One region of the Aeribacillus sp. FSL M8-0235 genome, then DNA from elsewhere that is predicted to be linked to it. Evidence: riboswitches for the same ligand, from Rfam matches in the RefSeq annotation. Region 1 holds a riboswitch; the other holds the start of a gene.

Region 1 (6,024 bases):
GCACTTCCTGCAATATGGCAAGTTAATCAGGTTCTTTGTTATTTATCTATAGAATGTTCCTATTGAACATAATCGAAAATGTTGTTATATTCATCAAAATTTGAACCTGTTCAAACATTAATTATAACGCTAGATGAAAGAATAATGCCCATCCAATTCAGTAACATTTTACCCATCCACTTTTATTTTAACTTGGAGTTTTTAGCACATGATTTGAACGCTGCTGAAAAATCATTAGCTTTTGTAACATGGACGCAATGCTTAAAGCTGTCCTGCCCGATTTTTTCTTTACTTGAAGTTGAAAACCCTTAAAATAGATGTGCGATTTTCGGCAAATTTATTTCACTTTATGGTTCGTCTTGGATAAATGGCTGTTGCAGTATTGAAATTGGATGATTGACAAAGTCTTTGATTGGATGGTCCAAAAATTTTTGAACATTTTTATTATGAATAATATACTCCAATTCAAACCGTTTCTCATATTTTACGCTTAATGCTTTATAGAATTAAGTGTTGATAGTTAGTTCGACACTCAACCACAGCTGTATTGTACAAAGGAGCATGCTAAGAAATTATCATTAAATTACTTCAGATGAGATATCACATGAAAAGCTCTCATGGAAAAACATAATCCAATTATTTTGAACTCAAATTCATGGACCGGCCCTTCTATGCTTAAAAAGAGGATTATTCAAAGTGTTTTCCTTCCTGTGCAGATTTTTTTATGGAAGATGAATAGGGTGCAACTTCCGAAGGTTATGACTTTGAAGGTTCATGAGCTTCGGCATTTAAGATTGCTTTAGATTTTTTGATTTGGTGGAGGGGAAAAATATGTCGAACAGAGCACAAAAGGTTAAAGTTGCTGTTATACAAGCCTCATCTGTTATTATGGACCGGGACGCCACGACAAAAAAGGCGGTTAGCCTCATACATCAAGCTGCTGAAAAAGGAGCAAAGATTGTTGTATTTCCTGAAGCTTTTATTCCCGCTTATCCTAGAGGCTTATCTTTTGGTACAACGATTGGGAGCCGTTCGGCTGAAGGGAGGAAGGATTGGTATAGATACTGGAGCAATTCTGTAGCTGTTCCAGACGAAACGACGGAACAACTTGGTGAAGCGGCTCGAAAAGCAGGTGTCTACCTTGTGATAGGTGTAACAGAAAGGGATAATGAATTTAGCGGCGGGACTCTTTACTGTTCTGTTTTATTTTTCGATTCTGACGGACAGTTGTTAGGAAAACACCGCAAATTAAAACCGACTGCAGCAGAACGGATTGTTTGGGGGGAAGGGGATGGAAGCACATTACCAGTGTTTGACACCCCTTATGGAAGAATAGGGGCGCTAATCTGCTGGGAAAATTATATGCCGTTAGCAAGGGCTGCGATGTACGCACAAGGAATTCAAATTTATATTGCCCCAACGGCTGATGCAAGGGAAACTTGGCAGTCAACAATCCGCCACATTGCTTTGGAGGGGAGATGCTTTGTTTTGTCTGCCAATCAATATGTGACAAAAGATATGTATCCGAAAGATTTGGCTTGTTATGATGAACTTGCTTCTTCACCTGAAGTAATGAGCAGAGGAGGTAGCGCGATTGTTGGACCGTTGGGCGAATATGTGACAGAGCCCGTATTTGGCAAGGAAGACATCATCATTGCAGAACTGGATATGAAACAAATCGCCTATAGCCAGTTTGATTTTGATCCTGTTGGGCATTATGCAAGACCTGATGTTTTTAAATTGCTAGTCAACAAAGAGAAGAAGACAACTATTGAGTGGAAAAATTAATCTCATGATGAGACTCGTTTCTACGATTATCTCATTATTTATTTGAGATTTTACAGTTCAATAAACAATAAGGGAAATAAAGAAATCCCTTGCTCCTTTACATTAAGAAAGCGTTTATTTTATAATTAGTGTAAAACAAACGTTCGAGTGGATTCGCTATTTTAAGAAATATTTTCCGGGAAATATCGAGCCCTCTGGCGAATGGGAATGATTTTGTCGAACTTAGCTGAGAGCTTGTTTAAAAAAGGAGATGCTCTTAATTGATAAAAATTAAGAAAATTGTTTTGCATATATTACAGATGCGTTTGAAAGCCCCATTTTCTACTAGCTATGGAGACATTCACGATCGCGAATTGTTGATCGTAGAAGTAAAGGATGATGATGGTGCAGCCGGTTTTGGAGAAGGGGTTGCTTTTTCCATTCCATGGTATACAGAAGAAACCGTGAAAACAACTGTGCACATGATCGAAGATTTCCTCATTCCGATTTTATCAAAGACGTCGTTTCATCATCCTCGTGAGTTGGCTGAATCGTTTCGTTTTATTCGCAGAAATTATATGGCAAAAGCGGCTTTGGAAGGTGCCGTGTGGGATCTATATGCAAAACAGCAAAATATACCTCTTTCACAAGCTCTCGGGGGAATGAAAAAAGAAGTTGAAGCTGGGGTGAGCATCGGTATTCAGCCAACAATAAAAGATTTAATCAGTCTTATTGAACAATATCAGGAGGAAGGATACAAGAGAGTAAAAATAAAGATTAAACCAGGTTGGGATATTGAAGTAGTTAAGGAAATACGGAAGCATTTTCCGAACTTGGATTTAATGGCTGATGCGAACAGTGCCTATACATTAAAAGATATAAATCATCTAAAACAATTGGATGAGTTTCAATTAATGATGATTGAGCAGCCTCTTGCGCACGATGATATTGTGGATCATAGCAAACTTCAAAAAGAATTGGACACACCGATCTGTTTAGATGAAAGTATTTGTTCCTTCGAAGATGCTCGAAAGGCTGTTGAACTTCGAAGCTGCAAAATTATGAATATAAAAATCGGCCGTGTTGGCGGTTTGACAGAAGCAAAAAAAATCCATGATTTTTGCAAAGAGCAAAATGTTCCAGTTTGGTGCGGAGGGATGCTTGAATCAGGGATTGGACGGGCCCATAATATAGCCTTAGCGACACTTGAACAATTCACACTGCCAGGAGATATATCCAGTTCATCTAAGTATTGGGAAGAAGATATTATTGAACCGGAAATATCGGTTTATAATGGAAAAATTGCCTTGCCTGATAACCCGGGGATCGGTTTTCATGTAAGCCGTGAAAAATTAAAAAAATACACTGTTGAAACGAAAGTATTTACCCTATAAACAAAATCATCCTCTGCATGTTTTGCAGAGGACTATTTTATTTATTTTACAACCAATCTTGGCGCCGCCATAATGAGAATAACAGTAACGACAGCGCATAATACAAACGCTCCTATCATCGTAATGCCGTTTACGATCAAAGAATAAACGACCGCTGACATTCCTTCTGGTGCATATTCTCCGAAGAAAAAGACACCGCTGATAAAATGCCAAAAATAACGTGCAAAAGCTCCGATGAAGACGCCAAAGATGATGAAAACAAGAGCAGAGCTTTTCTTTCCATCTTTCAGCTTATTTTGGATAGTTTTGCAGAAAAGACCGGCTAAACCGATAAAGGAAAAAGCTAGAAAATAGTCGATGAAGCCTTGAACAGGCATCAGGATGTATGCATCACCTAATACAATTTGCAATAATCCCCATAAAAAGCCGGAAATGAAGCCAATCTTTGCACCGGATCGAAACGATAATATGAGTACAGGCACCATGGCAATGGATATAGAAATGGCTGATGATAATTGAATGGAAGGGAGAAGATCAAGTATAACTGCCAATGCTGCAAAGATTGCTGCTTCTATTAATAGTAATAAGCGATTTTTTTCCAAAAATAAAACCCCCTGTATATTATTTGCTATCAACAAATATCCATAAGGGGGAAAAGGCTGTATCATGGATCAGTATACTTCCACATCCCTACGCTAGCATTAACTAACAGGTTCAAAGGGTCTGGACGAAATATCCGTCCACTCTCAGCATATAGCTCCCCTTGTGGATCTGCTGATATTCGAATCTTATGTCTATCATAATAGACTATAAGAAAATTGTCATTCTTTTTTCGCTATATTCAAATAAATTTAAACATGATAAAGCTGAAATGCAGCCTTTGGACAAAAAGTAATGAAAAAAGGGCGTTAACAATAAGAACTTTTTTCAGAATGGGGGTTTTGGTTTGAATCTTAAACGTGAGCGTTATGAAGTAGTGGATGTGGTGCGGGGGGCTGCGATATTTGGCATTTTACTTGTGAATATGGCGCATTTCAGCTATCCAGATGTATATTTATACCAAATAGGCAGCGAAAATTTTTTTACTGAAACATGGAGAACATGGGATTTTCTAACGAAAAATATTTTGGAAATATTTGTACAAATGAAGTTTATTACAATGTTCTCATTATTGTTCGGATTTGGAATCATCATCATGGAGGAACGGGCTTTAGGAAACGGCAGGAACTTTGTTTCTATATATATACGCAGACTGGTGGTGCTTTTTGTATTTGGACTAATTCATTCATTTTTCATTTGGGATGGAGACATTTTAATGGATTATGCTGTGCTGGGGTTTCTTCTCCTTTTTTTCCGGAAGTGTTCCTGGAAAACCCTTTTGGTATGGACTGTATGTTTATTTAGTTTATATTTGCTCCTTATTGGTTTGATGACGGCTGTATCCAATGGTGAGGATGCTTTTGTCCAAAAAAGAGAGCAGGCTGCCTTACTGGAAGAGGAGGCAAGAAACGCAATCCATTCATATCAAAACGGAAGTTTTACTGATATTTTCCATCAGCGTATTCATGATCGGCTTTTTTACATGTCTATGTCTGGCATGTGGCCTTTTCAACCGCTTGTCTATATAATAAACATGCTCCCATATATCAGCATGTTTTTAGTTGGCATGATATTTGCGAAACAAAAGCTTTTTCAAGAACCGGAGAAGCATCGAAGGTTATTAACAGCCATCTGGTTTTTCGGGCTTATCATTGGGCTTCCGTTAAATATTTTTGCGGTCACCGCTAAAAATAGTTTTTACATGGTGTTCGGTGCACCATTTCTCATGTTGTTTTATGTGATCTCTCTCATATTTTTATATTTTCACCCAATCTGCCGGCAAATTGTTAAGAAGATAGCGCCTGTTGGACGCATGTCATTGACAAATTACATCATGCAATCTGTTATTTGTACATATCTTTTTTATCATTACGGATTGGGATTGTACGGTAAAGTATACCCCTTCGCCGGTTTTTGGCTTGCACTCGCAATTTTTGCCGTGCAGCTTATCATCAGCCATATTTGGTTTAAATATTTTCAATTAGGGCCGTTGGAGTGGGTATGGAGAACAGCGATGTATTTCAAGCGCCAGCCTATTCGCATGAAAAAGGAAGTTTCGAAGCATAATAACAGATCAAGATGAATTGTAAAAATGTAGTTTCAAATCTCAGATTTTGAGTTTATGATAGCTCTTTCTTTTTGAAAATAATTTATAGTATGATGGAACAAAGGAGTGTCTAGGCAACATGTTTCTACAAGCAATTTTTATTTTTTTGCTGCAATTATTGTATGTACCAGTATTGACGATCCGAACTATTTTGTTAGTGAAAAATCAAACAAAGGCTGCTGCTGGTATAGGTTTGCTAGAAGCAGCGATTTATATTGTCGCTTTAGGAATAGTTTTTCAAGATTTATCTAATATTTACAATATTAGTGCATATATTGTCGGTTTTGGTGCAGGGCTGTTGTTGGGCGGTGAACTGGAGAAAAAGCTGGCTTTTGGATATGTAACATACAATGTGAATTTAATGGATAAAAATTCCGAATTAGTAAAAAAATTGAGGGAGGCTGGTTTTGGGGTTACGGTCTTTCAAGGAGAAGGAATGAATTCGATCAGGTATCGTTTGGAAGTTGTTGCTCAACGCTCTCGGGAGGAAGAATTTTTAAACCTTGTCAATGAAATAGAACCAAAAGCGTTTTTAAGCTCGTATGAAATTCGTTCTTTTAAAGGCGGATATTTAACAAAAGCGATGAAAAAGCGGGTAAAGCGTTTAGAAAAAGGACGAACATAACGGTCGAAGGGAGGGTGAAGCGTGGATATATT
Region 2 (6,024 bases), 2.1 Mb from region 1:
TGCTTTCTCTTCTTCCTTAGTGCCGTGAATTAATGCTCTTCCGTCTTGAAAAAGCACAACGCGGAAATCATCCGCCTGAAAGGAAATTAAATAAGCATTTCCTTTTAAGTCTTTCACGATCGGGCGCAAACGATTGGTAATTTCTGATAGCGAAATCTTCTGTTTTTGCTGCGGACGTATTTGTACGGTATTCCTTCCGCACAAAACCGCTGTTTTTAATCCATTTTCAACCGACAAATATGGATATGTCGGGTGATGTCCGCACGATGGGCAGTCGGCCTTTTTTAATTTTGTCATGTCCACTGCAGAATGCTCCCTTGTCCAAACATCAAATGAAACTAACTGCTTGGACACCTCTCCGCTGACTAAATATTTCAGTGCCTCTGCTGTTTGATAAGAGGCGACGATTTGCACCGCCGGGCTGATCACGCCAACTGTATCGCACGTCATTCCGTCAGACGGAATCGCTTGGAGCATACAATGGAGGCATGGTGTTTGTTTCGGAACGATGGAAACGGTCATTCCATAACTTCTCACTACTGCCCCATAGATCCAAGGTATTTCGTGCTTCATTGCTAAATCATTGATGAAAAATCTCGTTTCAAAATTGTCAGTTCCATCGATGATAAGGTCTACATCCTTTACATGTTCAATAAAATCAATTGAGAAATCGCCCACAATCGCTTCAATCGAAATGTTCGAATTGATTTCCTGCAAATGTTTTTTGGCAGCAACCGCTTTTGGCAGCTTTTGTTTCGCATCCTCTTCTGTATACAGCTGTTGACGCCCGAGATTGCTCCAATCGACATAATCACGGTCAATGATGGTTATTTTACCGATTCCAGCACGGGCTAACATTTCAGCGCTTGCGCAGCCGAGTGCTCCAGCTCCAACAATGAGCACATGGCTTTTCAGCAATTTTTTTTGTCCCTCTTCTCCAATAGGAGAAAACAAGATTTGGCGAGAATATCGTTCCATTATGTCGTTAACATTCCTTCCGTTGGACTGCTTGCTTGTGCATACCGTTTTTTCGGAATGCGTCCTGCTTCATATCCAAGTCTGCCTGCTTCAATCGCCAGCTTCATTGCCTTCGCCATTTTCACAGGATCTTTTGCACCAGAAACAGCTGTATTTAATAAGATTCCATCTGCTCCCATCTCCATGGCGAGTGCGCAATCTGCCGGCGAACCGATTCCGGCATCAACAATGACTGGAATATTAGCTTGCTCAATAATAAATGATAAATTGAGAGGATTGACAATTCCTTGGCCTGATCCGATCGGAGATGCTCCCGGCATGATGGCATGAACCCCTAATTCTTCAAGCTTCTTCGCCAGAACAACATCGTCTGAAGTGTATGGAAGAACAATAAACCCTTCTTCCAATAACATCTCTGATGCCTTCAATGTTTCAATCGGATCAGGGAGAAGCGTTTTATCATCTCCAATTACTTCCACCTTAATCATATCACATAATCCTGATGCCTTCGCAAGCTTGGCGATTCTGACTGCTTCCTCAGCAGTTTTTGCCCCGGCCGTGTTCGGCAGAAGCGTATATTTCGATAAATCCAACATCTCCAAAAAATTTGGCTGTGAAGGCTCGTAAATATTCATTCTTCTGACGGCAAATGTCAAAATTTCAGCACCTGAGGCTTCCACCGCTTCTTTTTGTATCTCAAAAGATGGATATTTTCCAGTTCCTAACATTAATCTCGACTGAAATGTTTTATCACCTATTTTTAACATGAATCATCATCCCCCTCCAACAAAATGGACAATTTCAATTTGATCACCATCATTTAATGTCTGGATACTGTATTGTTCTTTTGAAACAATTTCACCATTTCGTTCAACGACAACAATTCTTTCCTGCAATTGAAAAAAGTTCAGCAAATCTTCTATGTTCCGAACACTATTCTCCACTTCCATCTGCTGGCCGTTAATGCGAAGTTTCACTGTTTAATCACCTCCCTTTCGCATCAGAAAGCAATCTGTTTAAAGAAAAGCTATGAACATAACGCTCATATTGATTCGTTTTCAAAATCATGTCTTTTACGATCAAGCTTGTAATCGGCGCTAGAAGAATGCCGTTTCGATAATGGCCGGTCGCAAAAAAGATTCCCTCATGCTCCGGGTGCTCGGCAAAATACGGCCAGCCGTCAGCTGTTTGCGGCCTGAGCGACGACCAAGCACTAACGACCGGTTCAGACCCGATTTCTGGCATAATTTTCTGAACCTTTATCATTAATTCGGATACTCCTTTGACTGTCGGATGCGTATCCCAGTCGTTTTCATAAGAAGTTGCTCCAATAATAACGGTGCCGTCTTTTTTCGGTACGATATAACAGTGCTCGTAAAACACTGTTTTGTTGATCACCAGTTTTTTCGGTTTTATGGCTAAGCATTCTCCTTTAACGGGCTTCATTGGATTTCTCAGCCCCAGCTTTTCAAAGAAAAAGCCACTCCAAACTCCGCTTGAAACGACGACTTTTCCACATATAAAAACTCCTTGGGAAGTGACAAGCTTGTATGCTTTTCCCTCTTTAATCACGTCGAAAACAGGACATTGTTCAAAAATAGATGCACCATATTTTCTAGCGCCTTTCGCATATGCGTGGCAAACAGATGAACCTTTCACTTGGCCGTCATGCTTAAGCCAAAGAGCTCCCGCAATGTCTTCAGAAACATGTGGCTCATTTGCCAGTACGTTTTCCCTTGAATGCCATTCTAGTTCATCCTCATCTGCAAGCGATTGCAGGGAGCGGCCTTCTTCCTCAGTAAATGCAAGCCGATACATGCCTTCCTGCACAAGCTCAATATCCACACCAGATTGCTCCAATAATTCTTTTGCAAGGCTCGGATATAAATTTCGGCTCTCTAAGCATAGCTCAAAAAATATGTCTCTTTTTTCATTTTCAGAATGGGCACCCAGCATTCCTGCTGCAGCGGATGTCGCTTTACCTCCGATTTCGCCGCTTTCAAACACGGCGGTCTTCAGCCCAGCTTTTGATAGCTCATAGGCGATCCCTTGGCCGATGACCCCTCCCCCGATGATTCCAACATCAAAAACGTTCATTTGAAAAAGCTTCCCCTTTCCTGAAAAGTTTGGCAGCGCTCCCTGGATCTTTCGAAGAAAAGATATAGGACATAACGGCAATACCGCTTGCTTTTTTTTCTAAAACCTTTTGCATATTATCAGGCGTGATCCCACCGATGGCGATAATAGGAATATTGACGTGTCCAACGATTTTCCCAAGCAAATCTGTTCCCTTTGCCGGAAGTCCTTTTTTACTGTTCGTTTCAAAAACGTTTCCGAAAAAACAATAGTCTGCTCCGTCTTTTTCTGCTTTTACCGCTTCATCTAATGAATGGACGCTGACACCGGCTTTTATTTGTGGAAAAGCGCTTTTCACTTTTTTTATCGGCAGGCCGGTTCCCGGAAGATGAACATTTTGAACGCCTGTTAGGAGCGCAACATCGAGCCGATCGTTGATAACAAGCTGTTCTCTCCTTATCCCTTTTGCCAAAAGCTGTTCTACGAGATGAATGATCTCACATGGTCTTTTATTTTTTTCTCGTATATGAACGTAATCAACATGTTCTGATATGGACAAAATTATGCGTATTAGCTCGTTGACCGGTTTTGTTCCGTCTGTTACGGCATGAAGTTCCAACATTGTACATTCCTTTCATGAGAAAGACGCTCACACTCGTCTTTCAAGGTTCAAAACTGGAAAGCAGCTGTCCAAGGGTGAGACTGGAAACAATAAAAAACCACCTTCCTTGCTGGAAAGTGGTAATGGAATATCAGACATATGTTTCAAATTCCCACTTCCCTACGCTGGCATCATCCAGATCAGGTTCAAAGGGTCTTAAAGTCAACACTTTAATCTCAGCCTTTTCAAAGGCTCCCCTAGTGGATGCTTATTAAATTTTCATACTAATTTCATGCTATCACAATTTGTTTTGTTTGCAAATATTATTTGCTAAATTCCAGCTCATCTTTTAACTCATTTACATATTTGCGGGAACCCGTTACAATCAAGCGGTCCCCTTTTTTCAATTCGGTATCGCCGTGAGGCACAATGGAATCTTCACCTCGAAAAATCCGGACAAAGATACAATCTCCTGTAAACGGAAAGTATCGAAGCTTCATTCCATCATATTTTCGGTTATTCATATTAATTTGATAAAGAGAGTTGTCTTGGTTTGTTAAGATCCGCATAACGCCAGGCGATTCGATCAAAGCCCTGAGCAGCGTTTTTGTTGACAGCATGACGGAAAATACGCTGATCCCCTTTTCTTTTAATGCTTGATCCAACTCCGGGGAAGAAATGGAGGCGATGACCTGTTCTACGCCGCATTCTTTTGCATATGTCGCAATTTCCGCATTTCTTTCTTCATCCCCAGTAGCCACTATTACTATATCAGCTTCCATTATGTGGTGTTCATTCAATGATTCTATCGAATAGTCTTTCAATTCTTCTATTTTAAATACCGATTGAGCAGTCCCGTTTTCAATTTTGTCTTGCTGTGTATGATATACGGTTGCTTCATACAAATTTTTGTCCAATTCCCTTGTGACTGGAAGGGTCATTTGATTTGCACCAATAAAAGCAATTTTCTTTTTAGGCTGCACCGCCATTTTTTTAGGGAATAATTTTTTAAATCCTATCGGCGTGATAATGCTTGTTAACACGGCAACTACTATTAGTGCGTCAGCCATTTGCTTATCAATCAGTTCGATTCGCTGTCCAATTTCAGCTGCCGCAATAACTAATGATAAAGTAGCAGTCAACAAGAACGCCGCCGCAATCGTTGTATTCGTATCATACCATTTTCTCAGCACAAAAACGGGAATAAACTTTGAGATCAAGAGGGCGAGAAATAACAAAGGAATTAACAAAAGAAGGTTCGGATCTTTGATCAATTCCCATAAATCCAATTCCACCCCTATCATGACAAAAAAGATCGGGATTAAAAAACCGTAGCCAAACGAATCTAGCTTTTGCACCAAGTCTGAATTAGGCGATAAAAGCGAGACTAAAACTCCCGCAAGGAAGGCGCCTAAAATATTTTCTGCCCCAAGCGTTTCCGATAAACCTACAAGTGCGAGAATTAACGTAAAAACCGCCCTTGTTCCAATTTGAACCGTTCCTTTTGACATCGATTTAATAAAGGATCGACTTTTAAACCTTTTGCCAATGAAGTAAAGCAGTACGCCTGCTGCAAACAAAAGAAGCAGAAGCCACGTATTGCTTTCTCCTTCGCTGTTTAAGGAGACAAAAACCGCCAGCAAAATCATGGTGACAAGGTCGGCTATGACAGCCACCAGCAAAATAATTTGGCCGATGGTTGTTTTCATAATTTGCTCGTCTTTCAGCGTCGGCACTACTACTCCTAAAGAAATCGTTGAAATCACTAACGTCATGAAAAAGGCATTGCGGATAAATCCCATCCACATTAACAAATACGATAAAAGTAATGAAACAACGAAAATGCCAAGAAAAACAATTGACGCAACCAAAAAAGTATGAGGAGCTTTTTTTCCGTTGGGCAGCTTTTCTTCTTTTTTCTTCTCTTTGGAGAAAATGGTGAAATCAATCTCAAGCCCGCTTAAAAACATGAGAAATATAAATCCCAGCGTTGAGAGAGTTGACAGCCATACATCTTCTTGCACTAAATTAAATCCCGTTTTCCCGATGATTAATCCGACAATAATTTCCGCAACGACGACAGGAATGAATGCCAGTTTGAACCGATGCAGCAAAATCGGGGTTAAAAAAGCGCCTACCAACACGATGACAAGAGAGGTTACTGCATGTGATTCCATATTACGCCTCCTTTAGCTAATTTTGTTAGAGCAAATAGTTCATAAATAGTGTCGCCATGCCAAAATAAATCAAAATGCTGATCATATCATTAATCGTTGTAATAAATGGACCGGAGGCCACAGCCGGGTCAATACGAAGCCTGTGCATGACAAGAGGAACAAACGCCCCGGCAATTGTCGCAACAGTCAGCG

What was found. A riboswitch is a leader RNA that binds a small molecule or an ion and turns the genes downstream of it on or off. The one in region 1 is predicted to bind thiamine pyrophosphate.
Region 2: linked by a shared signal. The riboswitch ahead of tenI (thiazole tautomerase TenI) and the one ahead of thiT (energy-coupled thiamine transporter ThiT) in region 1 are both predicted to bind thiamine pyrophosphate.

The regions. Positions count from the first base shown of each region.
Region 1 covers NZ_JBBOBW010000001.1:3,253,662-3,259,685, reverse strand. The annotation lists gene NSQ71_RS15970 (carbon-nitrogen hydrolase family protein) at 832-1,788, shown strand; gene menC (o-succinylbenzoate synthase) at 2,052-3,161, shown strand; gene thiT (energy-coupled thiamine transporter ThiT) at 3,203-3,763, opposite strand; TPP riboswitch at 3,832-3,935, opposite strand; gene NSQ71_RS15955 (DUF418 domain-containing protein) at 4,108-5,343, shown strand; gene NSQ71_RS15950 (DUF2179 domain-containing protein) at 5,447-5,992, shown strand; gene NSQ71_RS15945 (DnaJ family domain-containing protein) at 6,014-6,024, shown strand, end outside.
Region 2 covers NZ_JBBOBW010000001.1:1,133,197-1,139,220, reverse strand. The annotation lists gene NSQ71_RS05645 (ThiF family adenylyltransferase) at 1-981, opposite strand, end outside; gene NSQ71_RS05640 (thiazole synthase) at 978-1,745, opposite strand; gene thiS (sulfur carrier protein ThiS) at 1,752-1,955, opposite strand; gene thiO (glycine oxidase ThiO) at 1,963-3,075, opposite strand; gene tenI (thiazole tautomerase TenI) at 3,062-3,676, opposite strand; TPP riboswitch at 3,816-3,924, opposite strand; gene NSQ71_RS05620 (monovalent cation:proton antiporter family protein) at 3,979-5,832, opposite strand; gene mgtE (magnesium transporter) at 5,858-6,024, opposite strand, start outside.